4 regions of the Shewanella sp. Pdp11 genome follow, and region 4 is predicted to be linked to each of the others. Evidence: predicted binding sites of a transcription regulator. Region 4 holds the regulator's gene; each other region holds the start of a gene.
The links. The regulator LexA, encoded in region 4, represses DNA repair genes until DNA is damaged. The targets are predictions, from matches to a motif close to TACTGTATNNNNATACAGTA.
Positions count from the first base shown of each region.

Region 1: the regulator LexA is predicted to act here: its motif matches at 3,383-3,402, upstream of dinB (DNA polymerase IV).
Region 2: the regulator LexA is predicted to act here: its motif matches at 3,189-3,208, upstream of dinG (ATP-dependent DNA helicase DinG).
Region 3: the regulator LexA is predicted to act here: its motif matches at 5,013-5,032, upstream of AYJ58_RS14755 (YebG family protein).

Region 1 is NZ_CP015194.1:4,513,970-4,522,355, reverse strand. Features, by position in the region: gene bfr (bacterioferritin) at 1-461, shown strand, start outside; gene bfr (bacterioferritin) at 471-938, shown strand; gene AYJ58_RS19915 (methyl-accepting chemotaxis protein) at 1,235-3,238, shown strand; gene dinB (DNA polymerase IV) at 3,426-4,502, shown strand; gene AYJ58_RS19905 (LysR family transcriptional regulator) at 4,546-5,445, opposite strand; gene AYJ58_RS19900 (DMT family transporter) at 5,538-6,470, shown strand; gene AYJ58_RS19895 (methyl-accepting chemotaxis protein) at 6,624-8,270, opposite strand; gene AYJ58_RS19890 (cache domain-containing protein) at 8,366-8,386, opposite strand, start outside.
Region 2 is NZ_CP015194.1:2,491,867-2,500,252, reverse strand. Features, by position in the region: gene AYJ58_RS11045 (porin) at 1-441, opposite strand, end outside; gene AYJ58_RS11040 (DNA polymerase II) at 665-3,094, opposite strand; gene dinG (ATP-dependent DNA helicase DinG) at 3,232-5,304, shown strand; gene AYJ58_RS11030 (sulfite exporter TauE/SafE family protein) at 5,314-6,087, shown strand; gene AYJ58_RS11025 (primosomal replication protein) at 6,078-6,746, shown strand; gene AYJ58_RS11020 (DUF2057 domain-containing protein) at 6,757-7,446, shown strand; gene AYJ58_RS11015 (histone deacetylase family protein) at 7,476-8,384, shown strand.
Region 3 is NZ_CP015194.1:3,335,131-3,343,516, reverse strand. Features, by position in the region: gene AYJ58_RS14775 (nucleoside recognition domain-containing protein) at 1-814, shown strand, start outside; gene AYJ58_RS14770 (PqiB family protein) at 958-3,597, opposite strand; gene AYJ58_RS14765 (paraquat-inducible protein A) at 3,584-4,201, opposite strand; gene AYJ58_RS14760 (paraquat-inducible protein A) at 4,203-4,835, opposite strand; gene AYJ58_RS14755 (YebG family protein) at 5,044-5,343, shown strand; gene AYJ58_RS14750 (GAF domain-containing protein) at 5,361-5,819, shown strand; gene proQ (RNA chaperone ProQ) at 6,100-6,729, shown strand; gene prc (carboxy terminal-processing peptidase) at 6,758-8,386, shown strand, end outside.
Region 4 is NZ_CP015194.1:787,337-795,722, forward strand. Features, by position in the region: gene AYJ58_RS03615 (cytochrome c oxidase subunit 3) at 1-467, opposite strand, end outside; gene AYJ58_RS03620 (cytochrome c oxidase assembly protein) at 464-1,045, opposite strand; gene ctaD (cytochrome c oxidase subunit I) at 1,047-2,639, opposite strand; gene coxB (cytochrome c oxidase subunit II) at 2,649-4,187, opposite strand; gene AYJ58_RS03635 (cell division inhibitor SulA) at 4,590-5,102, opposite strand; gene lexA (transcriptional repressor LexA) at 5,099-5,719, opposite strand; gene plsB (glycerol-3-phosphate 1-O-acyltransferase PlsB) at 5,880-8,303, shown strand; gene mtr (tryptophan permease) at 8,303-8,386, shown strand, end outside.

The DNA of each region.
Region 1 (8,386 bases), 1.2 Mb from region 4:
CTAAAGTGGTTGGGCAACTGAATCGGGTGCTTACCTGTGAGTTGACCGCCATCAATCAATATTTCCTCCATGCCCGCATGTTTAAACATTGGGGCCTTGAGAAGCTAAATCACGTCGAATACAAAAAATCTATCCAAGATATGAAGCACGCCGATAAGCTCATCGAGCGCGTGTTGTTTTTGGAGGGTCTCCCAAATTTGCAGCAACTCGAGAAACTTCGCATTGGTGAACATAGCCAAGAAATGCTCGACTGCGATCTGGCCATGGTGCAAGAGCAACTGACATTGCTGCGTGATGCCATTAACCTGTGTGAAGCCGAGCAAGACTATGTGAGCCGCGATCTGCTGGAAGACATCCTTGAAGACGAGGAAGAACACTTAGATTGGCTTGAGTCGCAGCAAGAGCTCATTACGCTAACCGGGATTCAAAATTATCTACAATCGCAAATTAGCGACCAATAGGAGCAAGATATGAAAGGCGATAAAGACGTCATCGATGCGTTAAATCGACTCCTAACGGGAGAACTCTCGGCAATGGATCAATATTTTGTCCATGCCCATATGTACGAAGATTGGGGCTTGAATGAACTCTATGAGCGCATCGCCCATGAGTCTGATGATGAAAAAGCCCATGCGGCCAAATTAGTACAGCGTATTTTATTCCTCGAAGGGACGCCTAATGTTGCCGCCCGTGAGGCGTTGAACATAGGTAAAGATGTGGAAGAGATGCTGCGTAATGATCTCGCCTACGAGTACAAGGTCGCAGATGATTTGCGCCAAGTGATTGCCCTGTGTGAGCAGAAGCAAGATTACCAAACCCGCGAGATCCTCGAAGTGTTACTCGATGATACTGAGTCGGACCATATGTATTGGCTCGAAAAACAACTCGGGCTGATTGACCGTGTTGGGCTACAAAACTACCTACAAACTAAGATGTAATCACTAAATCTAGATCAGCGGGAGTGTCTCGCTGATCCTATTTCTACCGCTTCCTAGTAATCCAATCTGTATATAGTCTATCTGACTGTAAAACTCGGCCTCTACAAACTCATCCTCTGCAAAATATCTTAAATTTAGCGAATCCTGTTATAAAGCCAATGTCCTTTCTTTACAAATACTTATTTACGTTTTTTATGGCGATTTCATCTGTTGTTAACAGGTAAAAATTGTTACCGTGTAAAACTATTTTTGCGAGCCATATTGTTAACTTGTTGGCCAGCCAGACGGGAAGATTGATGGGATATATGAAACGTTCTCTAAGTTTGCAGTTAGTGGTGACTATCGTTGGAGCGCTTGCTGTACTGCTTACCTTAGTCGCCGCTTTGTTGGTGACAAAAGAAAGTGATAACACGCGAAAGCAAGTCGATGCGGATATTTCGGCGTTAGTTGCCTTAAAAGCCAATGAGATCAGCGGCTACTTTATTGCTAAGGGCCAAGCGATCCATTCAGTATTTGCCGAGCCGGGTTTAGTCAAATGGTTTACTCAGTATCACGCCCGTGGCAGTCATCTCGCGGCTGATCGCCAGTATCAAGACATTATTGGTTACTTTAAGTCTTTCTCCGATCGCGATAGCGATGTTAAGTCGGTGTTTTTTGGCTCGGCCAATACCTTCGAGTACTTTGACCTTAATGGCCGCTTCGATGGCGACCCAGATTACTACACCAACAAACGACCTTGGTGGCAGGAGGCGATTGACCAGCGTGGCTTGTTTGTTGGCGATCCTGCGGTCGATGCGAACGATGGTTCAATTTCTGCCACGGTTAAAACCCCTGTTTATGCTGCCAATGGTGAGCTGATTGGGATCGGCGGCATGGATATCTTGATTGATACTATTGGTAAATCCCTGCTGGCACCGATCAAATACCGTGACTTTGGCCAAGCTTTCTTGATGACAGACGAAGGCAAGTTGGTGTATTTCCCTGGTTTTTCAGAACGTTTCCCGCCGGGTTCTTTGGCAAATCAAGTGGACACTCAGTTTAAGCAGACCTCAGGGTTTTCGGCATTAAGACAACAGATGCAAAGGGAAGCGCAAGGGTTTGCTAACGTTACGTTCAATGGCGTGCCCCAGCGGGTGAGCTTTGTGACCGTGGGCGGTGATTATCCCAAACAAAAGTGGCACTTAGCCTTTATGTTGCCCCACGAAGTGATTGAAGCGCCAGTGACCGCTGCGTTCTGGAATGCCAGTATGGTCGCCATTGGTATCATGCTGCTCATGGGCGTGACGGTATGGTTGATGTTGCTACCCTTTAGACGTCAACTCGCTAAGTTATTGGATGCGATGGAAGATATTGCCGAAGGTGACAGTGATTTATCAAAACGTATCCTGATGGATCGAGAAGACGAGTTAGGCAAACTTGGCGATGCTTTTAATCGCTTTGCTGAGAAAGTGCAGCACATGCTGTTGGATACGCGCAGTTTAACCCAAGAGGTGGGCTCGGGCGTTATTGATGCCCGGCAAATCTGTGATTTAGCCGTGTCGTCGGTCTCATCGCAAAAGCAGCAGATAGATTCGGTTGCCACCGCCGCAACGCAAATGGCGCAAACCAGCCAAGAAATGGCTGTCAGTGCCCAGCGTGCCAATGATTTTGCCCAGAAGGCGCAAACTCAAGCCCACGACGGTACACAGATTGTTTCCCGTGCGACCGAAGGGATGAAGGCGCTGTCAGAGCAAGTGATTGCCGCGGCGAAAGTGATTAAACACTTACGCAATAGTTCAGAGCAAATCGGTGAAGTCTTGAGTGTGATCCGTAATATTGCCGAGCAAACCAATCTATTGGCATTGAATGCGGCGATTGAAGCGGCGCGTGCGGGTGAGCAAGGTCGCGGTTTTGCTGTCGTGGCCGACGAAGTGCGCACGCTGGCATCCCGTACCCAAGATTCTACCGCCAACATTCAAGCTATTATTCAAACCTTGCAACAAAGTGCATTGCAGGCTGAGCAAGTGATGGAATCGGGCGTCGAACAAGCGAAAGCGGGGCAAGACTTAACGACCCAAGTCGAAGCGGCACTGAATGATATTGCCACGGCGATTATGTCAATTCAGCAGCAAACGGTTGAAATAACCGTAGCAATCGATCAGCAAGCTGTGGCGGCCGAGGAAGTGGCGCTCAATGTCGATAATGTGCGGGGATTGTCGGATCAGTCTTTGCTGTCAAGTCAGGACTTGTCGCAAAGCTTGCAAGGGTTTGAGGATATGACCCGAGCGCTCACTCGCAATATCGGTCAATTTAAGATTTAAGCCTGAGTCGGTCGGGGAACTATTCGCTCACTGGCCATCAGCTCAATCACGGCATTACTCATAGTGAACACACAAAAGGAGTTTAGGCTCCTTTTATTTTTTGCTTTCGCCTTATTCCATTCAAATCGACGAGTAGCACTTGATTACTGTTTTTATATACAGTATTTTGGCGTTGGAGGAATTCAACGTGCGAAAAATTATTCACATCGATATGGACTGCTATTTTGCGGCAGTGGAAATGCGCGACTTTCCCGAATACCGTGGCAAGCCTTTAGCCGTGGGCGGCAGCAGCGACCGCCGTGGTGTTATCAGCACTTGCAGTTACGAGGCGCGTAAATTTGGTGTACGTTCAGCGATGGCGACCGCCTATGCTTTTAAGTTGTGTCCCAATCTCATTTTGGTTCCTGGGCGGATGCAGGTTTATAAAGAGGTGTCGCTGCAAATTCGTGAAATTTTCTCCCGCTATACCCCATTGATTGAGCCGCTTTCTTTAGATGAAGCCTATTTAGACGTGAGTGAGTGCCAACAATATAAGGGCTCGGCAACCTTGATCGCGCAGGCTATTCGCCGCGATATCTTAGCCGAAACTGGGTTAACTGCTTCGGCTGGCATAGCACCAGTGAAGTTTTTAGCTAAGGTTGCCTCGGATCTGAATAAGCCAAACGGCCAATATGTGATTACTCCAGAAACACTGCCTGATTTTGTTAAAACCTTATCGCTACGTAAAATTCCCGGTGTCGGCAAAGTCACCGCCGAAAAGCTCTCCTCGCTTGGGCTCAATACCTGTGGCGATGTGCAAGCCTATTCTAAAGCTGAGTTATTGGCGCGATTCGGTAAGTTCGGTGGTGTCTTGATTGAACGTGCCCAAGGCATAGATGAACGGGGCATTTCTGCCGACAGGGAGCGTAAATCAGTGGGTGTTGAAACCACGTTGGCGAAGGATATTTATAGCCTAGAGCAGTGCCAACAGGTGATGCCGGGATTGATCCAAGAATTAGCCCTACGTTTGAGCCGCAGCGCTAAAGAGCGCAAAATTCACAAGCAAGTGGTCAAGCTCAAGTTCAACGATTTCAAGCAAACCACTATCGAGCATCGCAGCGATGAAGTCTCGATTGTAATGTTTTATGATCTACTCGCACAGGCGATGGCAAGGCAAGAGGGGCGCGGCATTCGCTTATTAGGTATTTCGGTCGGCCTCGCCGATTCTATCCTCGCAGTGCCCGAAATCCCAAATGCCCAGACTCAGCTTGATTTAGCGCTCTAGCTGTTTACTGAGTCGATACGCCGCAGACTCACGCCTGAATGGCTCAATAAGCCTCGGGTGGATTTGCCAACATAAAATCAATTAACAGTCTGACCCGTAAGGGCAGGTTGTCCCGATCGCGATACATCAAGTAGGCTGTGCGCGGAATACCTTGCCATTCTGGCAGTATTTGAACGAGCTTGCCGCTTTGTATCTGTTCACTCGCCATGCTGATGGGTATGAGTCCAATACCGAGCCCCGCCACTACAGCCTGACTGGCGATCGCCATATCATCGACGGCTAATTTGATGTTACCTCTTGGCTCAAACTCGACATTTTGCCCAGTGCTTTTGTGCTGTAAACGCCACGTTTTTGTGGGCTTAGCGATGATAACCGGATGCAGATCCAGTTCTTCTATGGATTGCAGTGTATGCCACTGGGTTGCCGATGTGCTGGCGCAAAGTACAAAGCTAATCGTGGTGAGCGGCCTTGCAATCCAATCGGGATCTTTAGGTTCACCCACTCGAAAGGCGATATCGATGGCGTTTTCACTGACATCAATATTCATGTTCGACAGACTTAAATCGATATCAATATTGGGATAATGCCGTTGGAAGGCGTTGAGTGATTCACCCAGCCAGCGATAGGTTGTATTGATGGGCGCCGAGATCCGCAATTTGCCAACCGCTTGATGTTTATCCGCATGCAACTCACCGGATACCTGGTTTAACTCGATAAACAGCGGGCCGCAGCGTTCGAGATACCGCTGACCTGTGGCGGTAAGGTTGACTCTATGGGCGTCTCTGTGCAGTAAACGCAGACCTAAGGATTGTTCTAACAGATTGATTCGACGGCTTAAGGTTGAAGGTGGAATGCCTAAGTGCTGCGCCGCGAGCTTAAAACTCCCTTGCTGTGCCACTACCCAAAATAAGCGCATATCGTCTAAGGAATAATTAAGTTTCATATTTGGAATTTAAGCTCTCAATCTTGTTGGTTTTAATAATATATGAAACTTATAAACTAAGCTCAATCCCAATTACCTCCCTAGAGTCCGATATGAAATCCCATACACCTTACATGACAATTGTTTGTCTACTGATTTGCGTTTTTAGCTGGGGCAGTGTGTTTCCGATTGCTAAGCGAGTGCTAGAGGAGATGTCAGGGGAATCTCTCGTATTCTGGCGTTTTACCATTGCGGCTGTGACTCTGGCGTTATATATCGCTTTTACTCGTCAGGCTTGGCCCAAGTTGAGTTTGGCGCAATATATTGTCATAGCGTTAGTGGGTGTGATTGGTGTGGGTGGCTTAAATCTGGCGTTATTTAATGGCCTGCAGCATACCTCTGCCGCCAATGGTGCCTTGATTATGGCGCTTAGCCCGCTGGTGACTTCAATCGTCAATGCGCTATTACAGCGTGAATGGCTCAGCAGACAACAAGTGTTCAGCTTAGTGGGCGGTTTGGCGGGCGTATTGCTAGTGATCACTAACGGCAGTGTGCAGCAATTACTCAACTTTAGTTTTAACCAAGGTGATGTGATGATTGCCGCCGGCATGTTGGCGTGGAGTGGTTATACCATTTGTTCGCAACGGGTCGGCCATTGGTTGCCTGTGTTGCCCTTTACCTTGCTGAGTATGATAGCTGCCAGTGTGTCTATGTCCGTGGTTGGGCTTGGCCGAGGTGAGTTTCACCCTTGGCAGGAGTTGATGGGACTGTCGATGACGGCTTTGTCTAGCGTGCTCTACATAGGTTTGTTCGCCACTGTGCTCGGTTATCTGTTTTGGATTAACGGCGTTAAAGCGCTTGGCCCCGCTAAGGCATCGATCTTTTTTAATCTCGTGCCCGTTTTTGCTGCATTAACGGCGTTAGCCATGGGGCAGGCGGTAACGGAAATTCAATTGGTAGGGATGCTGATAGTGATCCTTGCGTTGATGTTACCTATGTTAGTCAACCTGCGCGCGGCAAGAGGCTTAGTGGTTAAGCGCTGCTAATCTATGCTAGCTTTGCTGTTTAAATATAAGGGCGCACCTGAATTCAGACCATCACTGCGACGGGTTTATGCTCCCTTATTCGGTAGAGGGGACTTTTCAAACATCACTGATTTACAAAAGGTAACTTATATAAAAGCTTTCACCCTCAACAAATTACAGTTTAAAGCGGCTGACCAGCGCAGTGAGATTACTCGCCATTGACGAGAGTTGTACGCTTGCTGCGTAGATTTCATCAGTGGTTCGTAAACTGTCCTCCGACTGTTCGGCAATGTGTTGAATATTTTGATGACTCTCGTTGGCCATAGTGGTTTGCGCTTTAGCTGCTAGGGCGATTTGATTATTCATCTCACTAATTTGGCTGACCATTTCTGCAATATGCGCTAAGGCTTCACCGGCATTACTGGCGGCTTCTACGCTTGAGATAGCCTTTTCATTACCGATATTAATCGCCGCCACAGCGCTTTGAGTGCCATTTTGCACATTGGCGATCATTAATTTAATTTCTTCGGTGGATTGGTGAGTCTTAGAGGCAAGGGATCGCACTTCATCGGCAACCACTGCAAAGCCGCGTCCTTGTTCGCCCGCCCGCGCCGCTTCAATTGCGGCGTTAAGGGCTAATAGATTGGTTTGTTCGGCAATGGCTTGGATCACCTCAAGCACACGGCCGATATGTTGGCCTTCTTGCTCGAGTTTATTGATCTGCATTTCTGCTGTGCCCACATCTCCTGCGAGTTCTCGAATTACATTGATGGTTTTTTTCACTCTTGCTTGGCCATCGGCGGTAAAGACATCGGCTTGTTTGGCTGCATCGGCCGCATGACTGGCACTGACAGAGACTTCTTGTACTGAGGCGGCAATATGATCACTGGCATCGGCGATTCTGTGGGTGGCTGCCTGTTGATCCATCAAGGTATGTTTTGCCGTGGCGCTGGTTTTGGCTAGTCCTTCGGCGGCGACATTAAGCTCCGAAGTAGATTGTTTAAACTGCGAGATAATGCCATGTAAGTTATCGAGAAAATGATTAAAGGCATTGGCAAGGTCGCCCAGTTCGTCCTTAGAGGTTAGCTGGACCCGCTCGGTCAAATCACCATCACCATCGGTAATGTCGTGGATTTTCGCCAGCAAAACTGCGAGCGGCTTACTGATGAGTTTAGGCAAGGTAACGATGAACAGAATGCAGATCAGGATACTGATTGTTAAAGCAATTAACTGCATCTGCTGCCCACGATAGGCGTCATCATCCACTTGGGTGACAGCTGCTGCCGTGTTGCTGTTTAAGTCATCGATTAGCTGATTAATATTTTGATGCAGCTGCTCGAATTGCGTTGCAGCTTGGCCAAAGCTCAGATCAATAGCGGTCGTGCGACCGTTACGGCCATTCTGGGTGCGCTGATTGCTGATTTCAGAGGTAGTGGTTCGCCATACCTCGAAACTGCGATTTAATTCATTGAGTTTTTCTTTTGCGAGGGGACTTGTGGTCACATCGGCAAACTGATTAAGGTGTTCTTTGACCAGAGATATACTATTAGTGTGCTGTTTTAGAAGGCTATTATAGGAGTCCGTGCCGACGTTAACGAACATCAGGCTACGTTCGGCAACTTGCGCTTGGTAAAGCTCTTTGTCAGCTTGCAGCAGTTCAGATTGGCTCGGTAAGTATTCGAGTGCGAGCGTATTTGCGCTGTTATTTAATGCTTTAAGCCCTAAGATGCCAGTTGAAGAGGCGAAGATGACAACGCCAGCGAGTAGCAGACTCGGGTAAGTCAGTTTCTGGTTAACGGAAAGATCTTTATACCATTCCATAGTCACGCCCTCCTTGATTGATGCACTGAAAGGTGAGGGCCGCGATAACCACTGAATAAAAGCGGATGCGGCCCATCACTGGCGTTCTCTGGTAATTAGAGTCCAAATTGATCTAG
Region 2 (8,386 bases), 1.7 Mb from region 4:
ACCTGCAGTGTTGCCGTCCCACACAAAACCGTAGTTAGTGTTGTAAACGACATCGTACCAAGCGCCCCACTGCTTACCGATAGTCAGTGTTCCATAAGTGTCGTGGGACAGACCAGCGTAACCTAAACGGTTATAGAAGAACTCTTCTTGAACAGATTCGAAGCGATTGTTATAGACAATATCGCTATTACCAACTGGGTTTACACCCCACTCTAATTTAGCAAAGGCTTTCCAACCGTCAGTCAACTCACGATTAAAACCAAAATTAATGCGAGATGCGCCGTTAACAACCTCTGTTTCCCCTTGAGTGTTGATCACGCGTGCATCAATAAAACCACCGATTTCTACGGCATTTTTATTATCTTTATAGATCTCGATAGCTGAGACTGATGGTACTAAAAACATGGCTGCAAGCGCAGTTGCTACTAACGTCTTGTTCATTTGGTGCTTAACCTTTTTTTGTTTATGTTTTGCCAACGTCATTCCGTTGTTATATTTCCTTACAATTTCCACTTAAAGGGTAGCAAATTTTCAATATCTCCTCAAAGCGAAACCTAAAGAATATGTCGATTAACATCACAAAAACAAACCAGTTAACCTCTATAAAACAGGTTAAAACGCTACATTCGCCACTTATAGCAACACATGAAGAACATTAAAAACACTATATTAACAGCAACTGCTTTGACGCAATATCCATGTAGTTTAGTTTCATTATCGAAAATACCGGCTCTGCAATAGGGCCAATTTGCTTATCAATGTAGTATTGGTAATCAATTGGTGACGTTCTGTACAGTAAGGGTTCCGGTCCATTTACAGTAATCAGGTAATCAATTTGCGCTCCACGCTTGCCAAAAGTGTTGTCACCTGTTATGTCACATAGTTGCTGGGCGACTTTAACATGTGGTGAAGATTTAGCCGTGTAATCTTCGATATTGCGCCGCATGCGTTTACGAAATACCAAATCATTATCCAACTGACCATCAAGCAATTTTTCAAACACGCTGGCTAAATAAACACTGATATCCCTTTGGTTAAACATTCGCTCATAGAGTGACTCTTGGACTTTGCGCGCTAAGGGACTCCAATCACTGCGCACTTGTTCCATACCTTTAAAGATAAGCTCAAGTTCATCGCTCGCATTGCGCCACGCGCCAACATAACGCTTTTTACTGCCTTCTAATGAGCCTCTTAAGGTTGGCATAAAGAACTGCTCGTAATGCCGTTCAAACTGTAACTCGAGAAAACTCTCAACTTGGTGATCAGCACAGATCTTAGACTGCCACTTAGCATTGATATCCTGCGCCAGAATGTTACCCAAGGCGTTAATGTCTGAGAGATCAGGCTCGCTGCCAAGCCAGACAAAGGTCGAATCCGTATCGCCATAAATCACTTGATAGCCCATCTCTTCTATCCATGCGCGGGTTTGTTTCATGATTTGATGGCCACGCATAGTGATCGAACTTGCTAACTTTGCATCATGGAACACGCAGCCTTGAGAACCTAAAACCCCATACAGCGAGTTCATGATAATTTTTATCGCTTGGGATAACGGCGCATTATGTTCACGCTTGGCCTTTTCTCGCTGCTCAGATAAGGTTTGGATAAGCTTAGGTAAAATAGGCTGTTGCCGACTGAAACGGCCGCCGAGAAACCCCGCAACACAGTCAGACTCAGGCAACTGCAAGCCTTCAATCAATCCCTTAGGATCGATCAAAAAGGTGCGAATAATGGAGGGATACAGACTTTTAAAATCGAACACTAAGATGTGTTTATACAGGCCCGGCACAGAATCCATCACATATCCGCCAGGACTTTCAATGCCATCACTGGCAGGCTCTGCTGGAGCGACATAACCCGCTCGATGTAAATGCGGTAAATACAAATGATTAAACGCCGCCACCGAAGCCCCTACTCGCCCAAGTTCTAAACCTGTCAGTTCGGCACGCGCGAGGGCAAAATCCCACAATTGAGTGTGAGTAAAAATATCCCATACTAGGCGGCTATCGGTAAGATTATAATGCGCTAAGGCTTGTTTATCGGTCTTAAACAGCTGGTCAATTTCTTCAACGCGATTATCGACGTTATGAATGGCCTTGCCTTCACCTAATAATTGCCGCGACACAAATTCAAGCGAGAAACGCTCAAAGTGATAAAAAGCCGCCTTAAGCCAATCGATACCATCGAGTACCACACGGCCCGGTAAGACTAAGGTTTCTGGGCGAAATTTATTATCAACCTTCCAATCGAGCTTAGCGCCACCGCGGCCAATGGTGAGTGGAATACGGTGTAATAATGCACGGCGTGACAATAGCGCGAGATCGAAGCTCACCACTGACCAACCGATAATAAAATCAGGATCAAACTCATGGAACCACGCGATTAATCGATGAATAAGTGCAGCTTCATCGACCACCCATTCAATATACTCGGGGGCGTTTGATTCAGCTTCGCCCACCATAATCACTTTTTCATAAGTCTGCTTGAGGCTGCCTTGCCCCTCGTCTCGGCCACTGTCTTGACCATATAGCGCCACCGAATAGAGTAAGCCCTCAAAGCTGCATTCAAAATCCAGTGAGATACAGCGTAAATTCACCGCCGTTAAAGGGGCAATACTCTTAGCCCGCTCGGCGATAAACACGGGCAGCGAGTTAGCCTCAAGACTGTCGCTAGTCGGCGCAGAGAAATGCCCTAAAAATGCCACATCCAGCGCCACAAACCGCTCGATTAAATAACGCTGTTCAGGGCGAATATCCGCTTCAAATAAAGGGATATCGGCATCTTTTGCGATGCGCTGTAAGGTACGTAAGCTGTTGCTGGATTTTGCATAAACTCCACTGACGGCGCCGCCTTTAAAGCTTTTGAGCGCTAACGGCACAAACCGCAATGCTTGACCCGGCGTTTGTAACTGTAAAGCCGCCACATCCGTTTGATGACAAAAACAAATGTGTTCAGTCCCTTGCACTTCCACCAGCACAGGACCTTGGGCGGTCGCCAGATAATACTGCAACACTAAACTCCCATGACGATGAATCGCATGGCGTGTTAAGACTCGACCTTGTACACTAACGGCCGCGGCAGCCTCTGGCTTCATCGCATGGGTTCCCAAATCGCATAGCTTGTCAATTTAGATGGTTCCTCAATTTAAATGCCGCCAAATGGCAGAAAAGTTTCTTAGGCTATGCAATCACTGTTATTATGTACAGCATTAATTCGATAAAGTAGTGACGCATGTTACCTGACAATGTAAAAACCCAGATCCGCGCCATCTATAAGGATATAGCTACCGCCTTGCCTAATTTTAGGCCGCGCCGCGAACAAAACTATATGGTGGCGGAAATCTCTAAGACCCTCGCTGGCGACTATGACAAAGATAGACGCATTATCGTGGTTGAAGCAGGGACAGGTATCGGTAAATCATTGTCTTATATTCTCGGTACCATTCCACTGGCATTAGCGAGCAAGAAAAAAGTCTGTATCGCCACCGCGACCGTCGCCCTACAAGAACAATTACTGCATAAAGACTTGCCCTTCTTCCTTGAGCAATCCGGTTTAAATTTCCGTTTTGGCTTAGTCAAAGGTCGACAACGCTATGTGTGTCTATCGAAACTGGCAATGCTCATCGGTGACGACAACAGTACACAAATGGCCATGTGGCAAACTAAGCCTGACAACAGCCAAGTAGCTATGATGCATGGCCTGTTAAAAGACTATAACGAAGGTCGCTGGAATGGCGAAATCGATACCTTAGCCGTACCGCTGCCCGATCACCTGTGGCAACAAATCGCCTGCGACAAACACAGCTGTCATCGTCAAGTCGCCAGCCACAGAAATTGCCCGTTCCATAAAGCCCGTGAAGATGTCGATACCTGGGATGTACTCATTGCCAACCACAGCTTGTTATTCGCCGACTTAGAGCTCGGTGGCGGCGTGATTTTGCCCGATCCCGAAGACGTGTTTTATGTTATTGATGAGGCTCATCACTTACCGATTGTGGCGCGGGATTTCTCCAGTGCTCAGGCCACGCTGAGGGGCGCCTGCGACTGGCTCGAAAAAATTGGTAAAACCTGCGCTAAGTTGCAAAACCAAATAAAGAGCAACAACATTATTGCTCCTGCGCAGGCGATGCAGGATCACTTAGGCGATCTTATCAGTCAGCTCAATCAAGTGGCCCACTACTGCGACACCCAAACTAAACACTTTGCTAATCCTGAGAACCGTCTGCGTTTTGAACACGGCAAACTGCCGGACTCATTACTCATTCTGGCTGAAAACCTTGCTGTAACGTCTAATCTTGCCCTCAAGCAGTTTAATAAAATGCTGTCACTGCTAGCAGAAGCGATTAAAGATGGCGATATTCCTAAACATCAATCCGAAGCACTGTTAGCCGAAACCGGATTTATGCTGCAAAGGCTCGAGAATCTACAAAAATTGTGGAGGATGATGGCCAAGGAAGATAAACATAAAGGTGCGCCTATGGCGCGCTGGGTGGAGCTCATTACAGGTAAACAAGTAGATTATCTGTTTAGCGCCTCGCCTATCGAAGTCGGCTTTATGCTGGAATCTATGCTGTGGCAAAAAGCTGCGGGGGTAGTCTTATGCAGCGCCACACTGCGCGCGCTCAATAACTTCGACCATTTTGTGCATCAAGTCGGTTTGTCACTCAACGATGGCAGCCGTTATTTAGCCTTACAATCGCCCTTCGATTATCCCAATAACGCGACACTTTATTTACCCAAAATGCGCACTGAGCCGACGGATGATGCCTATACGGCAGAACTTGCCGAGCAAATCATTACTCTGATTGAAGGAGAAATGGCCACCTTAGTGTTATTCGCCTCCTACTGGCAGATGGAAAAAGTAGTTGAATTACTTGAGGGTAAACTCACCACTGAGCTACTTATTCAAGGCAATGCGCCACGGCAGCAGTTGCTCGAAAATCATAAAGCTAAGTGCGATAAAGGTGAACCGAGCATATTATTCGGCACCGGTAGTTTCTCCGAAGGCCTCGACTTACCCGGCGATTATCTGACGAACTTGATCGTCACTAAACTGCCCTTTGCGGTGCCAACCTCACCCGTTGAACAAGCCCATGCGGAATATGTCAAAGTCAAAGGCGGCAATCCCTTCTTGCAACTGACTATCCCAGATGCTTCACGTAAGCTTATTCAGAGTTGTGGTAGATTACTGCGTAAAGAACAAGATTATGGCCGAGTCACCATTTTAGATAGGCGGTTAGTCACTAAACGCTATGGCAAGTCCTTGTTGGACGCCTTACCGCCCTTTAGACGTGTCATAGAGTAGGATTAAAATTTGGAATTGTTACTCGAGCCCAGTCATTGGGCCCTGTTGGCAGTTATAGGTCTTATCGCTGGATTCATCGATGCCGTCGTAGGCGGCGGTGGCCTTTTGTCGATCCCCGCACTGTTAACCTTAGGCATTGCACCGCACACAGTACTAGGCACCAATAAATTAGCCGCCAGTTTTGGCTCTTCAATGGCGGCGTGGACCTATTATCGCCAGCACCTCTTTAAACCCTCGTTTTGGTACATGGCTTTTATTGCCACCTTTATAGGCGCAGTCTTGGGCAGTTTTTTAGTCTATTTAGTCGATACCCAATGGCTCGAAAAAGTCCTGCCCTTGCTGATCATTGGCATTGCCATTTACAGTTTAGTCAGCCCCAATGCGATATCGGACGTTAACTGCCAAGCCCCAAGCAGCAAACCACCTGCCAAGCAACAATGGCTACAGGGACTCGCTTTAGGCACTTATGATGGTTTTGCCGGCCCAGGCATAGGCGCATTTTGGACTGTCACATCAGGCTCTTTATACAAGCTGCCTCTACTACACAGTTGCGGCCTTGCCCGTGCAATGACCTTTACCAGCAACTTGACCGCATTGACTATCTTTGGCTGGCTTGGACAGGTAGAGTGGCAAATAGGTTTGTGGATGGGATTATGCATGATGTTAGGCTCATTTATCGGCGCCCGCTGCGCGATTAAATTTGGCATGCCCTTTATTCGTCCACTGTTTATTTTGATCGTGCTAATGATTGCAGCGAATTTGGCATGGAGCGCATGGTTGTGAACACCCAACAATTACTGGTGATGCTGAAAAATCAGCTCAAAGCCCTAGAGCAAGAAGTACTGCAGCACGATAATCGACTCGCGCCGCCGCAGCGTAAACTCCTGCAAGAAACCGAGCGCTTTAATCATTCACTGTTTGTCCAACACGGCGCCCAACTTGGCCCTTGTATTGAACAAATTCGTAGCAGCATTATACAGCTCGAAAAACAAATTAAGCTCAAACTCGCCCCCCAGACGATTGCCCTCAGCTGTGAGCGGATCCAAGACAGATTCACCGCCGTCAAACGGGCCTTACTGACGACCTCTATCGACATTAAGTCTAAAACTCAACAGCGTGCCAGTAGCCGCGCCCGTTTTGCCGAGCGTCAGAATCAGTCTCACCAAGCCAGCGGTTTCGATTGGATCGCCAATAACGTGATGCAAAATAGTCACGAGATCTATGAAGAATTGAACAAACACCTAAATTGGGCGAAAAAATTTGAACAAAAAATTGAAGAAATGGAATCAAAACTTGAAAACTGTCATAGTGCTGACAAAATAAAATTGCAAAATGACATCCTTTTGATGCATCGTCGTCTAGGAAAATGCAGGCAAGCTATTAGTTATATAGAAGATCGCATTCAAATATTCGAACGTCCGTATCAGAGTAATAATCGTTAAGGAGTAACAATTGAAATCACTTTTGCCAATCAGCAGCCTGCTAGTATTACTCGGTTCTGCTTCAGCCTTCGCCGCAGATCTCAACATTCCGATGTCTTTTGAGTACCTTGCACTCGATGGTAAAAAAGTCGAGTCCAGCGTATTCAACCATAAAAGCAGCTTAGAATTGACACCTGGCACTCATAAAATCGCCATTCGTTACCATGAGATGGTAGAAGACGATTTTAGCGATAGCCAAACCTTTGTTAAATCAGCCCCTTTCATCGTGACCTTAGACGTTGATGGCGACTATCAATATTACCTCCAAGCCGCCGAAGGCAAAGTCGTCAAAAAGCCAAAAGTTTACGCGCAAAACCCACAAATCAGATTGACCCGTAGCGACAAAGGCAACGTCAATTTCCAAGTGGTGAATACCAATTTAGAAGAAGAAAGCTTTGTCTCTCGCCTTTTCAGTGGTAATCAAGCTGTTGACGTATCGGGAACTGCCGCAGCCGCAACCGGTGCTGCAGGCGCAGTAGTAGCCGTTGCACCAGCACCCGTAGCGACATCGGCGACCGTTAGCGCGACGTCACTCACTGCCCCCGTAGACACCTCTAAAGCGACAGCCGCTAATCCACAACAAATGTTGCAATACTGGTGGCTACAAGCGGATGAGAAAACGCGTAAAGAATTTATGAGCTGGGCAATTTCACAGCTGTAACGACTTGAGATAACGAGGTTTAGTCAATATTGACTCTGATCCCACTGGTTTATCACGCCAGCTATTCCAAGCTGGCGCTTCCTCCTCACCACAGATTCCCTACAACCAAATACGCGCATTTACGGCAGTACTTACTCGATAATCAGCTGGCCACACCAGCCCAGTTTCATACGCCAACGGCCATGACAGCACAAGATGTAATGCAAGTGCATCAACGCGAGTACGTAGAGCAGTTTATCGCGGGCACTTTGCCAACTGCAGCGCTTAGACGGATTGGTTTTCCGTGGAGTGACGCCTTAGTCGAGCGCACCTTGCATTCTGTAGCTGGCACCACACTCACTGCTTCATTAGCCATAAATCAAGGTATTGCCCTGCACCTAACGGGTGGCTATCATCACGCCCATTACGATTTTGGCAGCGGCTATTGTATTTTCAACGACCTTATCCTCGCGGCAAAGAATGCTATCGCGAGCCAACAAGTACACAAGGTACTGATATTTGATTGCGATGTGCATCAAGGTGATGGCAGTGCAACCCTCAGCCAGCGACATCAAGGCATAATCAGTTGCTCAATTCACTGCAAAGAGAACTTCCCAAGTCGTAAGCAGCATTCCCACCATGATATTGAGCTGACCAAAGGCAGCGATGACAATCTGTATCTCGAAACCGTGGAGCAAACACTCGCCCTACTCATCCGCATCCATCAGCCAGATCTCATTCTTTATGATGCAGGGGTCGATATCCATCAAAATGATGATCTCGGCTTGCTTAATATCAGTCAAGAAGGGCTATTCAGACGGGATTTAACTGTGTTATCAATGGCAAAATCGGAAAATATTCCAATTGCAGCCGTGATAGGCGGCGGCTATAGCAGAGACGCACTACAATTAAGCCAAAGACACAGCCAACTTTTTATTGCGGCAAACCATTTGTGGTAGCA
Region 3 (8,386 bases), 2.4 Mb from region 4:
AATCTTATTCTTAGTACTCAATACTTCCTCTGTGACCTTAGTGCCTGTGACGGTATTCCTTTACCGTGCCCAGCAAGGTGCAGCTGCGCCTGCGGATATTTTCCTGCCGATTTTACTCGCAACCTCGGCCTCGACATTGGCAGGCTTACTGGTTGTGGCGTTAGTGCAGCGGATTTCGTTATTAAACTCAGTGGTGCTCGGTTATGGCGCCTTGATGCTCTCTGGCTTAGTGGCGAGTGGTTTTTATCTGATGACCTTAAGTGCGGAAGCCATTGGTACAGTGTCGACGGCCATGGGCAATGGTATCTTACTGTTACTGGTTTTTACCTTTGTGATCGTTGCGGGCATTCGCAAGGTGGCGGTTTATGATGAGTTTATTGAAGGGGCGAAGGCGGGTTTTGCTCAATCTATCCAACTGATCCCTTATTTACTCGCCATGTTATTAGCTATAGGTTTACTGCGCGCATCCGGCGCCTTGGATTATCTGTTGCACTTGATTGCCAGTGGCGTGCGGATATTGGGTTTTGATACGCGTTTTGTCGATGCTATGCCGACCGCGCTGATGAAACCTTTTAGTGGCTCAGGCGCCAGAGCTATGATGCTTGAGACAATGGATCACCACGGAGTAGATTCTTTTGCGGGCCGATTAGCGGCGATTTTTCAGGGCAGCACTGAAACTACTTTTTATGTTCTCGCCGTGTATTTTGGTTCTGTGGGTATTCGCCATGGCCGCCACGCCTTAGCCTGTGGGTTAACCGCAGATTTCGCGGGGATCAGCGCCGCGATCGCCGTTTGCTATTGGTTCTATGGTTAACAGTATGGTAAGGGTTTTAAGTGCCCAGGAATGTGCCAATAACATTGCGAGAAGCTAAAAATCAATCAGGCGCATTATGCGCCTGATTGATTTGTAAGAGCTTTAATATTAGGGAGTTGGTGTAAGTATTTTGCTGAAAAGGATTACTGGGCGGGTGCCCATTCCTGCCATTCGTTTTCAGCTTTATGCTGCAATCTTAATACTGTTCCTGCTGCTAAACGATTACCTTCTTGAGTCGTGTCCTTAGTCGCGACATTGATGCCGCCAGCGAGTAAGGTTTCCAGCGAGCCCGCTTCGATTTGCGCACCTGAAAAGAGGCCAACATCGACTTTAATCCCTGAAGCATCCCAGAACTGACTGCTCTGATTCACTAAGTGACTGTACTGCGGCTCGATATGGGCCTGCATCAATACACTATTACCCTGTGTCGATAGGCTATAACCGTCGATTTGACCGACTTTAATCCCTCGGAAGAAGATAGGTGTGCCGACTTTCATCGAGCCTAAGTTGTTATCTTCTAAGGTGAATTTAAGCGCATCTTCGGCAACATTGGCATAGCTGCTGGCAGCGAGGTTGGCGACAAACTGGGTCGCTGTTTGACTGCTTATACCCGGCAGTACACCGATATAAGGGCCAGTTAACAAGGTATCAGGCGCTTTAATTCCCGCCAGAGAAATTTGCGCATCCACTAAATGATATTCACAGTCGCTGCGGCTGAAATGCTCGGCGTATTCGCCGTAGAGATAGGCAGTTGCAGTGAGTGTATTGAGATCAGCATTGAGTTTCACCTGCGACACTTCACCTACTTGATGACCTTGATAGCGGATCGCTGCTTTGGCGGTAAGCTTGCTTGAAGCGGGTAAGGTGAGGCGAATTGCCTGCGCCTGAGTTAATGCCAGTTGCTTGCTTTCATAGAGTTTTAAGTTAGCGGCATTGCTGGCTTTATCACTGCTATCAAGCAATCCCAAACTAATGCTGCCCTTTAATGCTCCTTGAAGCGGCGCGACCGTAACATCAATACCGGCAAGACTGGCGCTGATATCGACAGCGCTGTTACGCCAGAACACATGAGGCTTTTTCAGCAAGGGCTGGAACTGTTTGTCGATAGCGAGCTTGATAGCAAAGTCTTCGGTTTTGCTTTGCCAGTTCACTGAGTCAACTGTGCCAATTTGCATTTTTTTATAGTAAATCGGTGAGCCTTGGCTGACATCGGCGCCATCTTGACTGATTAACGTTAAATGCACTTGCTGCTGACGATCATAAAAAGTTGTCGCGGTATCCACAGAGCTAAAGAGGGTTAGAGCGCTGTTAGCAGCTAAAGGTGTGTCGCTATGACCTTGGATCAAGCTAACTGCACCTTGAGTTAGCGTTGTAAAATCCCTTGCTTTGACTGAGACACCATCTAACGATGCGTTTACCGTTAATGCTGACTCAGGCACAAAATAGCTGTCACTGCGAATAAGGCCTGCAAACTCAGGTTGTAGCTCGAGTTGATATTCTACCGCCGATAAATCTTTGGTTAACTTAACCGCAAGCACAGAGCCAATGGGGATTTGCTTAAAGCGAACTTCGGCGCCCGCTGAAATGCCCATGTTTTCGGCTGAGGTTAAGGTCAAGAAACGCTTCTTTGATTGCAGTAAGTCAGGCGCCTTTGATTGCAAGGCAAAACTGCTTGGTACCGCCGTTTTAGTATTAATGCCCGGCAGGAAGTTGATCACGCTACCCGTCAGTAAACGCTCTGGATTTTTAATGCCTGAGAGGGAAATATCGGCACCTTCAAGCCAAAACACGCCGTCGTTAGTTAACAGTGCACCGTATTGAGGTTCAAACTTAGCCACGGCTATTACGCCATTGGCGGTGAGTTGCTTACTTAAAATACTGCCGATATTGATGCCGCGATAAACAATGCGAGTGCCTTTGTCTACACCGTTAGCATCAGCCATGGTCAGACTTATTTCTATGCCGCCAAGGGCTGTAGTTTCTGAATCATAAAGCGAAAAAACGTCGCCGTTTTTGGCAATATCCGCGTTATCGTCAGAGCTGAAACTCACGCCGCCAGCCAGAATGGATGCCAAACTCTCAGAGCTGACTTTAACCCCAGTCAGCGAAGCATCAATTTTAACACCGGAGACATTCCAAAAGTGAGAGTTTTTCTTCACTAATCGCGCGTATTGCTCTTGAATAAAGGCGCTGATGATGACTCTTTGATTACCATCTAGACGATAGCTGACCACGCTTCCAACCGGAATTTGGCGGAAAAATATCGGCGAGCCAACATCGAGCGAACCGAGTTTGTCTGAGGTCAATTCGACCATCACACCTTCTGAGCCGATTTGCATCGGCGGTGGTTGGCGTTCTGCTTCAAAAAATGTTGACGGATTACCTTTACCCGGTTGAATCGCAATGTAGTTACCCGAAAACAGTGCATCTAAGCCTTCAACACCTGTGATGCTGGCCTTAGGGGTGACAAGCCAGAAGAGGGTCTCTTTATTTAAGAAAGGCTTAGCGCGGTAGTCCATCATGACCTTAACGTTTACGCCCTTGAGATCTTCATCTATGCCAATGTCTTTTACTTTACCGACAGTCAAGCCTTGGTATTTGACTAAGGTTTTACCTACGTCAATCCCAGTGGCGCTCGGAAAGTGAATTTGAATTTCAACGCCCGATTCTTTAATGCTCTTAATGCCCAGCCACGCCCCCAATGCCAACGCGACAATAGGCAGTAGCCAAATGGGCGAAAAGAGTTTTTTCTTTACAACTTTCGGCGATTCAATTTGTGTCATCTTGAGGTTCCAATCGATCCCAGAGTAAACGAGTGTCTAACACTTTTGCGGCTAACTGAGTTAACAGAATAACCAAGGCAAATGCAGTCGCGGCAGGTGCGGGTTTAGCATCGAGTAGTTGTCCCATATTCACTAATGCCACTGTGATTGAGATGACAAATAAATCGAGCATAGACCAACGACCAATCCATTCGATGATGTGAAAACCCACCATCAATTTCTTTTTTGAAATCGGAATATCAAAGCTGATCGCACACAGATAAATGGATAAACCGATGATTTTAATCCATGGCACTAAAATACTGGCAGTAAAAACTATCACGGCAATGGGCAACATATCTGAATGCACTAGATGCAAAATGCCCGAAAAAATGGTGTCGTGCCGCACTTGCCCTTGATTGGTCAGCATAGTGATAGGGTAAATGTTGGCAGGCACCAGCAAGATGGCAGCGGTAATCAACAAAGCCCAACTTTTTTGCAGGCTAGAATAGTCCCTGACCTGCAACTCAGCTTCACAGCGTTGGCAGTGGGTGAGGTCGCTACTATTGAGCTGGCGGCAGACCTTACACAGACACAGGCCGATATCTTTACCTTGTTGCTTCATATCAGCGATGACCTTCCAATAACGTCCACATGTGCTCTAAGTCGTATTCTCTTTGTAGAAACAAGGTCACGAGAAACAACATAGTGAAGCAAAATGTGCCCATACCAAAATAAATATCCGAAAAATCAGAAAGCTGGAACGATGAAACCAAAAAGCTGATCACATAAATTTCTAGCATAGTGAGCTGCGACAATACGCCATGAAACTTCAATAATTGCTTTAATGAGTTACGCCAAAAAAGACGACTCAGTCCCCATTTCACAATCCAAATCTGCGTCAGTATCGATAACAGTAATAAGCCTGGGCCAATCACAGCGGCGGCAAGCACGGCTAAACCTACAACCCAATAACCTTGGTCAAATACCGCAAACGCGCCCTGAAAAACCGTGGTGGTGCGAATGCTGCCGAAAAAGTGAATTTCGAGTACGGGTAAAAAATTGGCAGGAAAATAAAACACTAATGCCGAAATACATAGGGCTAGCATGCCATTTACAGAACAGTAGGGAGTGTCATAGAGTGCTGTGCCACAACGGGGACAGAGGGCTCTAACGCCGCTTGGCAAGGCACGTTTGCGGACTGCTAAATCGCAGGAACGGCAAAGGATTACTGAATTTTCTGCTGCGTTTTCATGCATATAAAAATATTATATTAGCCTAAATAGGAGTAATAACAGCGAGTTCGGTGCAAAGTGTAGTGCTAATCAGTCGTTCTGCACAGTCTGGCGCTTTATAATCTTGGCAACGAAAGTACGCTAATAATATCAGATTAATCAGAACACTTGCATCACAAGTTCAATCTATGTCACTCTAGTTACTGTATATAAAAACAGTGCGAGGGCAGTCATGGCAGTAATAACACAGTTTGTCGTGGTCAGAGAAGGGGTTGAAAAGATGACATTCACATCTAAGAAGGAGGCTGATGCCTACGATAAGATGCTCGATATCGCCGATAACCTTATCCCCTTCATTCAAAAAGCTGATTTAGGTATAGATGAAAGCGTGGCCGAAAAGCTTGCATTCTATTTTGCTAACAATAAAGATGAGCTGACGAACTTGCTTAAAGGTGTCGTTCAGGTTAATAGTACGCCAACGAATTCACCTGCTGCGAAAAAAGCGGCTAAAAAGACCGAAGTAGCAGAATAAAATTGTTAGGAAATGTAATGAAATCGAAATTTTATGAGTCACTTAACCGTCAAGCCTTGGCCTTGTTGGAAGGGGAAGACGACCTTGTTGCGGCAATGGCGAATTTTTCAGCCTTACTCAATGATAATTTGACTGAGCTGAACTGGGTGGGATTCTACGTTATGCGTGGCGAACAACTGGTACTAGGCCCGTTTCAAGGTAAAGTGGCTTGTACACGCATTCCGTTAGGAAAAGGCGTGTGTGGTACGGCGGCATTCACCAATCAAACCCAGCGAGTGGCCGATGTTCATCAATTTGATGGCCATATTGCCTGTGATTCTGCCAGTAATTCTGAAATCGTTGTGCCAGTTCGTGCCCAAGGTAACGTGGTTGCCGTGCTCGATATTGACAGCCCAATCTTCGATCGTTTCGATGAAGAAGACCAAAAGGGGCTGGAATTACTGGTTAAAAGTTTTGAAAACTGCCTATTTGATTAATTTGCGTACAATAACGCATAATTCATAGTCGCAATCGGTGGCGTGCGCCTTATAATATGCGCCTGCACGCATTAAGCTGGTTTGATTGGCATGCAATGAATAAGCTTAGTGTTTTGAGCTGTAAAAATTTGTTAAGGTATATTTTTTAACTTTAGTAAACGCGGCTAGGATGCTAATTTGTACGTTGACTCAATATTGAGTTTAACGAAGATAAACGACACGTAAGAAGCTGATATATATCACCTCGAATCGATGTCCCTTTTTGACTGTGGAAGTAATGATGGAATCAACAGAAAAGTTGACCGACACCAATGCAATTTTGGCGTATTTGTATGAAACATTTCCTTTGTGCTTTATTGCTGAAGGTGAAACTAAGCCATTAAAAATCGGATTGTTTCAAGATTTGGCTGAAAGGTTGGCTGATGATTCTAAAGTCAGTAAAACTCAGCTCAGAGTTGCCTTAAGACGTTACACCAGCAGCTGGCGCTATTTAAAGTGCGTTAAAGCGGGCGCACAACGCGTTAATCTGGATGGCGAACCTTGCGGCGAGTTAGAGCAAGAGCACATTGACCATGCTCAAGCCATGTTGAAAGAAAGTCAGGATAAAGCGAAAGCGAAACGTGCAGCACTCGCACCTAAGCCTGCGGCGAAGAAAGCCCCTAAAAAAGTGGCTGTTCCTCAACGTGCTAAAACTGAGCGTCCAGCTAAGCCTGCACCTAAAGCTGCAGCGCCAGTCGTAAATTATGTTCAAGCACAATTGACTGATTTAACGAAAAAACAACGCGTCAATGTTAAGTTAGGTATGACACCCGTAGCCGGTGTAATTACTGATATTAACAAGGAAGATATTCATGTTCAGCTTGATAGTGGCCTAACGATTAAAGTTAGAGCAGAACATATCCTGCTGTAATCATTTTTTAAAACGGAGTAACTTGTTGATGCGAAAACTCACTTTGGCTACCTCGATCGCCACTGTTTTTGTCGGATTCTCGGCTTGGGCCGTACCACCCACGATTCAAATCAGCGAGTTACCCACTCTCAAGCAGGAAGCGCAACATAAGGTTGCGAGTAAAAGGATAACGGACTTATACACTCGTTCGCACTATCATAGATTTAATCTCGATGATGCCTTTTCTGCGCAAATATTTGACCGTTATCTGCAGCAGTTGGACTATCGCCGCAATGTGTTAACCCAAGCGGATGTCGATAGTTTTAAACCTTATGCTACCCAATTCGATGACATGCTCAGTTCTGGTGAACTTGAGCCTGCCTATAAAATGTTTGATATCGTCCAAAAGCGCCGTTATGAAGGCTTTGTCTATGCTTTATCCCTATTGGATAAAGAGATGGACTTCTCCGCCCCCGGCGATGCCTATGAGTATGACCGTGACGATGCGGCATGGCCAAAAGATCAAGCCGAGATCAATGAGTTATGGCGTCAACGTGTTAAATACGATGCGTTAAATCTGAAGCTCACAGGTAAAAAATGGCCTGAGATTGTTGAGATCCTGCAAAAGCGTTACAACAACGCCATCAAACGTTTGACTCAAACCAACAGTGAAGACGTGTTCCAAGGTGTGATGAATGCCTTCTCACGCAGCATTGAGCCGCATACGAGTTACCTGTCACCACGCAATGCTGAACGTTTCCAAATGGAAATGAATTTAAGTCTTGAAGGGATTGGTGCTCAACTGCAACTTGAAGACGATTACACTGTTATTAAAAGCTTAATTGCTGGCGGCCCTGCGGCTGGCAGCGAAAAACTGTCGCCTGAAGACAAGATTGTCGGTGTCGGTCAAGAAGGCGGTGAAATTGTTGATGTCATCGGCTGGCGTTTAGACGACGTGGTTGATCTGATCAAAGGGCCTAAGGGCAGTAAAGTCGTACTGCAAATTTTACCGAAGAAAGGCGGTTCGAATGCTAAGCCATTCGACGTTACCTTAGTACGCGATAAAATTCGTCTTGAAGACAGAGCAGCAACCTCTAAGGTGATTGAACCTAAAGATGGCGAGTACGCAAATCGCAAAGTCGGTGTGATCCAAATTCCTGGCTTCTACATGAATTTGTCACAGGACGTTGAAAAAGAGCTAGTTAAGTTAAACGAAGCCAAAGTTGAAGGCATAGTTATCGACCTTAGAGGTAACGGTGGTGGTGCATTAACGGAAGCCGTGTTGCTGACAGGACTCTTTATCGATATGGGCCCTGTGGTGCAAATTCGTGATGCCGATGGCCGTGTGTCTGCGCACCGTGATAACGATGGCAAAACCAGTTATGCCGGTCCTTTAACTGTGATGGTTGACCGTTACAGTGCGTCTGCCTCTGAAATTTTTGCTGCCGCATTGCAAGATTATGACCGTGCACTGATTGTCGGTGAGTCGAGTTTTGGGAAAGGCACAGTGCAGCAGCATAAGAGCTTAGGTCGCATCTACGACATGTATGAAAAGCCAATTGGTCATGTGCAATACACGATTCAAAAGTTCTATCGGATCAATGGCGGCAGCACTCAGCTTAAAGGTGTGACACCCAACATTGCTTACCCAAGTGCGTTAGAGCCAGGTGAGTACGGC
Region 4 (8,386 bases):
CCAGTCCATGGCATAGCCTCGGTTTTTGTCCCATCAGGTGTGGTGATCAATGGCCAAACGGCTTCGAACTGTGGCCAGAGCACTTCGTGGGTCATGGCATTATTCGAGGCGCCGCCAAGCCAAGGCACCGCGACCATGCGAGCATAAAATAATGCCCCGAAAAATGCCGCGAAAAACATCACTTCGGAGAAAATAAACCAACTCATGCCTTGGCGAAAGGATCTATCCATTTGGTGCGAATAAAGTCCTGTCATGGATTCGTTGATCACGGTTCTAAACCAGCCAACCAGCATAAAGAGGATCACGGCGATACCCGCGAGTAGGATATAACCGCCACCCGATGCGCCTGATTTTAGTTGTTGTACAAAGCTTCCTGCACCAAAGGCGATTAAAAACAGCCCTATAGCACCAATGATGGGCCAAGCGCTTTGGGCGGGGACATAGTAAGGTTCATGTTTTGTAGTCATTTTGCAGCTCCTTGCTCTAGGGCAGACGCTAACTGCTTGTCGGTAATGTCGTAGAGGGTGTAAGAGAGGGTCAGAGTGTGGATGGACTCAGGTAACTGAGGATCCACAAAGAAAATGAGTGGCAACTCTGCGCTGGTCGAAGCCGCTAAGTGCTGTTGATTAAAGCAAAAACATTCAGTTTTATTAAAATAGGCAGCACCTTGGCCTGGGGATACCGAAGGTATCGCCTGACCGACCGTTGCTCTGTCTGACACATTGCGTGCCAAAAATGCTGTGTGTATCAGTTCGCCGGGGTGGACTTCGAGCCGCTTGGTTTGCGGCTCAAATTTCCACGGCATACCCGTTTGCACTTGGGAGATAAATTCCACGATGACAACACGGCTAGTATCGACGGTTATCGCTTGATAACTACTGGCAGTATTGGAGGTTTTACCGTTAATCCCTAGCTTCTCACACAGCACATCGTATAGCGGCACCAGCGCGAACCCAAAACCAAACATACCGATACAGCCCATGACGAGCATGCTGATAAGCTTTCGATTTGACTTAGGTTTTTCTGGCTGGCTATGGTTGGTCATTTCATTTCACCTCAGGTGGTGTCGTGAAGGAGTGGTAGGGTGCGGGGCTTGGCAATGTCCACTCTAATCCCTCGCTGCCTTCCCAAGGTTTAGCGGGGGCTTTCTCGCCACCACGGATGCACTTGATCACTAAGACTAAGAAAATCAATTGCGATAAACCGAAGGCAAAGCCACCAATCGAGACGATTTGATTAACATCGGCAAATTGAATCGAGTAATCGGGAATGCGCCTTGGCATACCCGCGAGCCCAAGGAAATGCATGGGGAAAAACAGCACATTGACCGAAATCACCGAACACCAGAAGTGCCATTGTCCCAGTCGTTCGTTGTACATATGCCCCGTCCACTTAGGTAGCCAGTAATAGGCCGCCGCCATGATGGAGAAAATCGCCCCTGTTACGAGCACATAATGGAAATGCGCCACCACAAAATAGGTGTCGTGGTATTGGAAGTCGGCGGGCGTAATGGCGAGCATTAACCCCGAAAAACCGCCAATGGTGAAGAGTATGATAAAGGCCACGGCGAACAACATAGGGGTTTCGAAGCTGAGCGAGCCGCGCCACATAGTCGCCACCCAGTTAAATACTTTCACCCCCGTTGGCACCGCAATCAACATAGTGCAATACATGAAAAACAGCTCGGCAAACACTGGCATACCTGTAGTGAACATATGATGTGCCCACACGAGGAACGACAGAATTGCAATACTCGCAGTTGCATAAACCATTGATGCATAGCCAAATAAGGGTTTGCGACTGAAGGCGGGCACTATGGCTGAGATGATACCAAAGGACGGCAAGATCATGATGTAAACTTCGGGGTGGCCGAAGAACCAGAAGATATGCTGGAACATCACAGGATCGCCACCCCCCGCGGCGTCGAAGAAGCTAGTGCCGAAAAACTTATCGGTCAGCACCATAGTTACAGCGCCCGCGAGGACGGGCATCACAGCGATCAGCAGGAATGCTGTGATAAGCCAAGTCCATACAAATAGCGGTAACTTCATCCATGTCATGCCGGGCGCACGTAAGTTCACTATGGTCACAATCACGTTGATTGCGCCCATAATTGAACTTATCCCCATGATATGAATAGAGAACACGAAGAGTGCCGTGCTATCGGGGCTATAAGTGGTTGATAGTGGCGCGTAGAAGGTCCAACCAAAGTTAGGCCCGCCGCCTTCCATAAACAGTGAGCTGAGCAAAATGGTAAAGGCGAAGGGTAAGATCCAAAAACTCCAGTTATTCATCCGTGGCAGCGCCATATCGGGCGCCCCAATCATCATAGGGATCAGCCAGTTGGCGAGCCCAGTAAAGGCTGGCATCACGGCGCCGAACACCATAATCAGCCCATGGACTGTGGTCATTTGGTTGAAAAAATTGGGCTCGACCAATTGTAATCCGGGCTGAAACAGTTCAGCGCGGATCACCATGGCCATAGCGCCACCGGTTAAAAACATAATGAAGCTGAACCATAAATACAGAGTACCAATGTCTTTATGGTTGGTGGTTAGCACCCAGCGCATGATGCCCTTTGGCGCACCATGATGATGGTCATCATGGGCTGCGGTTTGATCTTGAGTCGTTGTGCTCATCATAATCCCCTACTGTCCATGGCTGGCGATATCAGCGGGTTGCACTGTATCGCCGGTATTGTTGCCCCAAGCATTGCGCTCATAGGTAATGACGGCCGCGAGTTGCTGTGGGCTGAGTTGTTTGCCAAATGCCTGCATAGCCGTGCCCGTTTTGCCGTGCATCACAATATCTAGATGATTAGCAACGGGTCCTGTGGCGATAGCACTGCCAGCGAGGGCGGGGAAGGCTGGTGGTATGCCAGCTCCCGTTAACTGATGGCAGGCCGCACAAGTGGTGGCGTAAACAGTTTCACCTTCGGCCATCAAGGCGTCGTGGGTGAGTGTGGGGAGGCTGGCGGGATCGACAACTGCAACTGGCTCAGGTTCAGGCGCGGGAGTTGGGGTCGTATTGGCTGGCGCTGCAGTAGATGCTGGTGTGCCAGCGCTGCCGTTCATATGCTCGTTAACATCTTTGGCCTGCACAGCATCGCCAGTATTATTGCCCCATGCATTACGCTCATAGGTAATAACGGCGGCCATTTCTTGTGCCGTCAATTGCTTACCAAAGGCTTGCATGGCGGTACCCGCTTTACCGTTAATCACGATTTCAAGGTGGCCGCTGAGCGGTCCCGTTGCTATCGGACTGCCTTTGAGGTGTGGGAATACGCCTTGTAACCCCTCGCCATTAGGCTGGTGGCAGGCTGCGCAGTGACCGAGGTAAACTTGCTCACCTTGGATCATTAGCTCCTCTTTGCTAAGGGTCTGTGACAATGCAGCTTGAGCAGCTTCTGCCGCCGCGCCTGCAGCTTGTTTTTGCTCCGCTACCCAAGCTTCAAACTCGGCTTCGGGTAGGGCTTGCACTACAATGGGCATAAAACCATGGTCTTTACCGCAAAGCTCGGCGCACTGACCACGGTAAATGCCGGGTTTGTCTATGCGAGTCCAGGCCTCATTGATAAATCCTGGGTTGGCATCTTTCTTCACCGCAAAAGCGGGAACCCACCATGAATGGATCACATCTTCTGAGGTCATCAGGAAGCGAATTTTGCGGTTTATCGGCAGCACGAGCGGCTTATCGACCTCCAAAAGGTAGTGTTCACCCTTGGTTTCGGTACCGTCGATTTGTGTTCTTGGGGTTGCGAGTATGCTGTAAAAATCAATGTCTTGATCGAAATAGCTGTAGTGCCATTTCCATTGGGAACCTGTGACTTTAACGGTGAGATCGGCATTGCTGGGATCTTCCATCGCAATTAAGGTTTTTGTCGCTGGAATCGCCATTAAGATCAAAATGATAAATGGCAGAATCGTCCAAGCGATTTCAACTTTAGTGCTTTCGTGAAAGTGCGACGCGACAGCGCCTTTGGATTTTCTGTGATTGATCATGGCGTAAATCATCACGCCAAAGACCACAAGGCCAATGGCGCAGCAGATATACAAGATGGTCATGTGCAAGTGATAAACCTTGCCACTGATCTCGGTTACGCCAGGGGTCATGTTGAACCGCATGTCCGCGGCGGCCAACGGTGGTGCGAATAACACCACGAGTAAACAATACAACAATTGCTTCACAAGACTTCTCCTCTGCCAATTGCGAATAGCAACTACAAAGAAGAGCAACACAGTAAGTCTCAACTCTATGCAAACTCTTCAGTTTCCAAAAAAGCGTTTTTGACTTCAACGTGCGTTGGCGGCTGTTACTTTTAATTAAGTATTGTTACTGCTGGTATTAGCCACGCTGGCACATACGACTGAAATAAATCTTTTCTCTATTTTTAGTGGCATTTTGAACTCGATTACGGCTCGAGTTATTTGCCACGGGCGGCGATATATCATCGCCGACTAAATCAACCATACTTGCTGTTTAAATATTGATCAAGATCACTTATTTATCTAATTGTCTGAAAAATTGCCAAAAAAAAGCCTCACATTCATAGGCGAGGCGGCTTTCAAGGTAAAAAAATAAATGAATATTTAATGTACAGCGCTAAAAAAAGATTGTTGGCCGAAGAGATTGCCTTGCTCAATGCGTACGTCGCCATGTAAGTGACTGTTTACGTCTTCAAGCACTATGCCCATGGCGCGGGCACTTTTAGCCACGATTTGCAGGCGACGATTATCGCGTGCATCCAGTGATTGGGTCCAAGTAATAACTGCACTGGACGTACCACTTGTTAAGGCTTTTTCCATCGCCCACAGGGTTTCGACTTCATCTTTAGCGTGCACCAGCAAGACTCTGTCCATACGCACGCCTGCATTGGCGAGCATTTGTTTGTAGCCAATGCTCGGTGGGTTGATGAGTACTAACCAACGACCCTGTTGGCTTAACTGGGCGAGTTGCGCACTCAAATGGATTAACTCTTGGCGGCCTTGAGTCTTAGTTGGCATGCAGGCGATAGGTGCGTGGTGCCAGTCATAGTCGGCATCACGGACTTCATCGAGCCACAAGCCCGGATGGCGGGGTGCATTGCCAAGTAGTTTGTTCATAGCCAATCTCCATTACGGATCACACCGACGGCGAGTCCTTCAATTGTTAAACTTTGATAGCCTAAATCCACTTTTATCGGGGAATAGTCTTCATTTTCGGCGTGTAGATAGACCACATTGCCTTTTTTTTCGAAACGTTTAACAGTGACATCGTCGTCGACTCTAGCGACAACCACTTGACCATTTCTAGCTTGTTGTACTTTATGAACAGCCAGCAAATCTCCTTCGAGAATGCCGATATTCTTCATGCTGTCGCCTTTAACCCGCAGTAAGAAATCGGCGGCGGGATGGAACATGCTCGGGTCGACTTGGTAGTACTGTTCAACATGTTCTTGGGCGAGGATAGGTTCACCCGCGGCCACTTGGCCGATGAGCGGTAAACCTGTTTCAGTTAAATCTTCGACTTCCGCAGGTAGGCGAATGCCCCGCGAAGTGCCCGGCATGATCTCAATGCAGCCCTTTTTCGCCAACGCTTTAAGATGCTCTTCAGCCGCATTGGCGCTCTTAAAACCTAAACGGGTCGCGATTTCTGCCCGTGTGGGTGGCATGCCAGTATCGGCAATATTTCGTTTAATTAGCTCTAAAATTTCAGCTTGGCGTGGCGTCAAAGGTCTCATGGTGTTTCCTGTTTTTCTATACAGTTACTGTTAGTATATACAGTATTATTTGCAGCGCAAGTATTAACCACTTTTTAGCTATGTTGGAGAGAATTAGCGAATATTACCCATAGTCTGGTATTCTATCGGGCTAGTAAACGTACTTAATTGCATAAGAATAATGCCTAAACACGACTCTCTTTGGTTGAAATCATTACGCTGGATCCAAAAACACTTAGTGCACACTATTGTTGTGCCTCAGGATCCCTTTGCCGATCTGAATCTGGATGCCTCCAGACCCCTTGCTTATGTGATGAAAACGGAATCGCTGAGTGACATCGCTGCCCTGAGTGAAATAACGGCAAAGTTAGGACTACCGAGCCCCTATGAGCCTTTAGTGGCGAATGGTGTGATTGCGCCTCGGGTTGTCTGCCTCCAGGGGCGTAAGCCGCTGTTTGGCGAGCGTGCCGGTAACGAGCCTTTCCTCGAATGCTTTATGCGTTTGTTAGCCGTGCATAAGGAGCGCCCTGAATTGGATATTCAACTGGTGCCCGTGAGCCTGTATTGGGGCCGCACACCAGGGAAAGAAGACGACACTATGAAGGCGGCTGTGTTTGAGCGGGAAAACCCGACTTGGCTGCGTAAGTGTCTGATGATTCTGTTCTTAGGTCGACATAACTTCGTGCAGTTTTCGAATGCGGTATCCCTGCGTTATATGGCCGACGAGCATGGCACAGACATGGGTATCGCCCATAAGTTAGCGCGGGTCGCGCGGGTGCATTTCCGTCGTCAACGCAAGGTGATGACAGGGCCTGTGCTGCCAAATCGCCAAGCACTGTTTCATTCGTTGCTCAAATCTGAATCGTTGCGTAAAGCGATTCAAGAAGAAGCCGTCAGTAAGAAGATTTCAGAGACCCAAGCGCGCGAGACAGCCATTGAGTATCTCGATGAAATCGCTGCCGATTACTCAGATAGTTTAGTTCGTATTGCCGAGCGTTTCTTAACTTGGTTATGGAACAAGCTTTACAGCGGGATCAATATCAAAGGTGCCGAGCAAGTTCGCCAGTTACACCACGATGGTCACGAGATTGTTTATGTGCCTTGCCATCGCAGTCACATGGATTACCTGCTGTTATCGTATATTTTGTACTATCAAGGTATGGTTCCGCCGCACATTGCCGCTGGTATTAACCTCAACTTCTGGCCTGCTGGACCTATGTTCCGTCGCGGTGGTGCCTTCTTTATCCGCCGTAGTTTTAATGGCAACAAGCTGTATACCGCAGTATTCCGTGAGTATTTAGATCAACTGTTTGCTAAAGGTTATTCGGTGGAATATTTCTCCGAAGGCGGCCGCTCACGTACGGGGCGTCTATTGGCGCCCAAAACTGGCATGATCGCTATGACGATGAACAGCGTGCTGCGCGGTATCGAGCGTCCAGTCACGCTAGTGCCTGTATATTTAGGCTACGACCATGTGATGGAGGTAGCGACTTACCATAAAGAATTAAGCGGTAAGAAAAAGAAAAAAGAATCTGTGTGGCAAGTGTTTGGCGCGATCCGCAAACTGGGTAATTTCGGCCAAGGTTATGTGAACTTTGGCGAGCCCATTACCCTGCAAAACTTCTTAAATGAGCGTGCGCCAAACTGGCGTAATGAGGTAGCCGATGATCCTGAGCAAAAACCGAGTTGGTTAACGCCAGCGGTAAACGTGCTAGCGAATCGAGTGATGACACGTATCAATGATGCGGCGGCAGCGAGTTCAGTGACCTTGACGAGCTTAGTGTTGCTGGCGACAGATCAAAATGCCTTAGAGCGCAGTCTGTTGGAGCGTCAGCTTGATTTGTATCTGACCCTACTCAAAAAAGTGCCTTACACTGCTTACACTTCGGTTGCCGAAGGTGATGGCAAGCATCTAGTGCAGCAAGGTTTAGATCTGAACAAGTTTGTTGTTAGTGCCGATCCTTTAGGAGAAATCGTGTCTATCGAAGCGAGTCAGGCTGTGTCCATGACTTACTATCGTAACAATATCATCCACTTATTTATCGTGCCGTCATTAATTGCGAGTTGTTTAACGCATAATGAGCAGATCCCGCGTCAGCAAGTGGTGTCAATCGTTGCCGATTTTTATCCGCTACTGAAAGCAGAACTCTTTATGGGCATTAAAGATGTACCTGCCTATGTCAACCAAGTGCTGGATTTCTTCATTGAACAAGGGTTAGTGGTCGAGACTGATACCTTAGCTGTCGTGCCAGAGCACACTAGCCAACTATTATTGTTAGCCAGTTCAGTGAGCGAGACCTTGCAACGCTATGCGATTATTTTCAATCTGTTAGCAAACAGACCTAAGATGGAGCGCTCAGAACTTGAGTCTGAGAGCCATCTACTTGCCCAGCGTTTAGGCGCTTTGCATGGCATTACTGCGCCTGAGTTCTACGATAAAAAACTCTACGGCACCTTGAGTGTTAAGCTCAAAGAATTGGGCTATCTGGCAGATAACCAAGATAAGTCCAATATCAATCGCATCCGAGATCAAGCCAATAGCTTATTACGTCCGTCAGTGAGACAAACGATAGTGGCGAGTGTCACCGCGGAGCACACAGTTTAATGGCAAATCATATGAATGCGGCTAAGCATAAGCCCGCAGGTAAGTCCTTGCTTGGTGGTGCCATGATTATTGCTGGCACGACC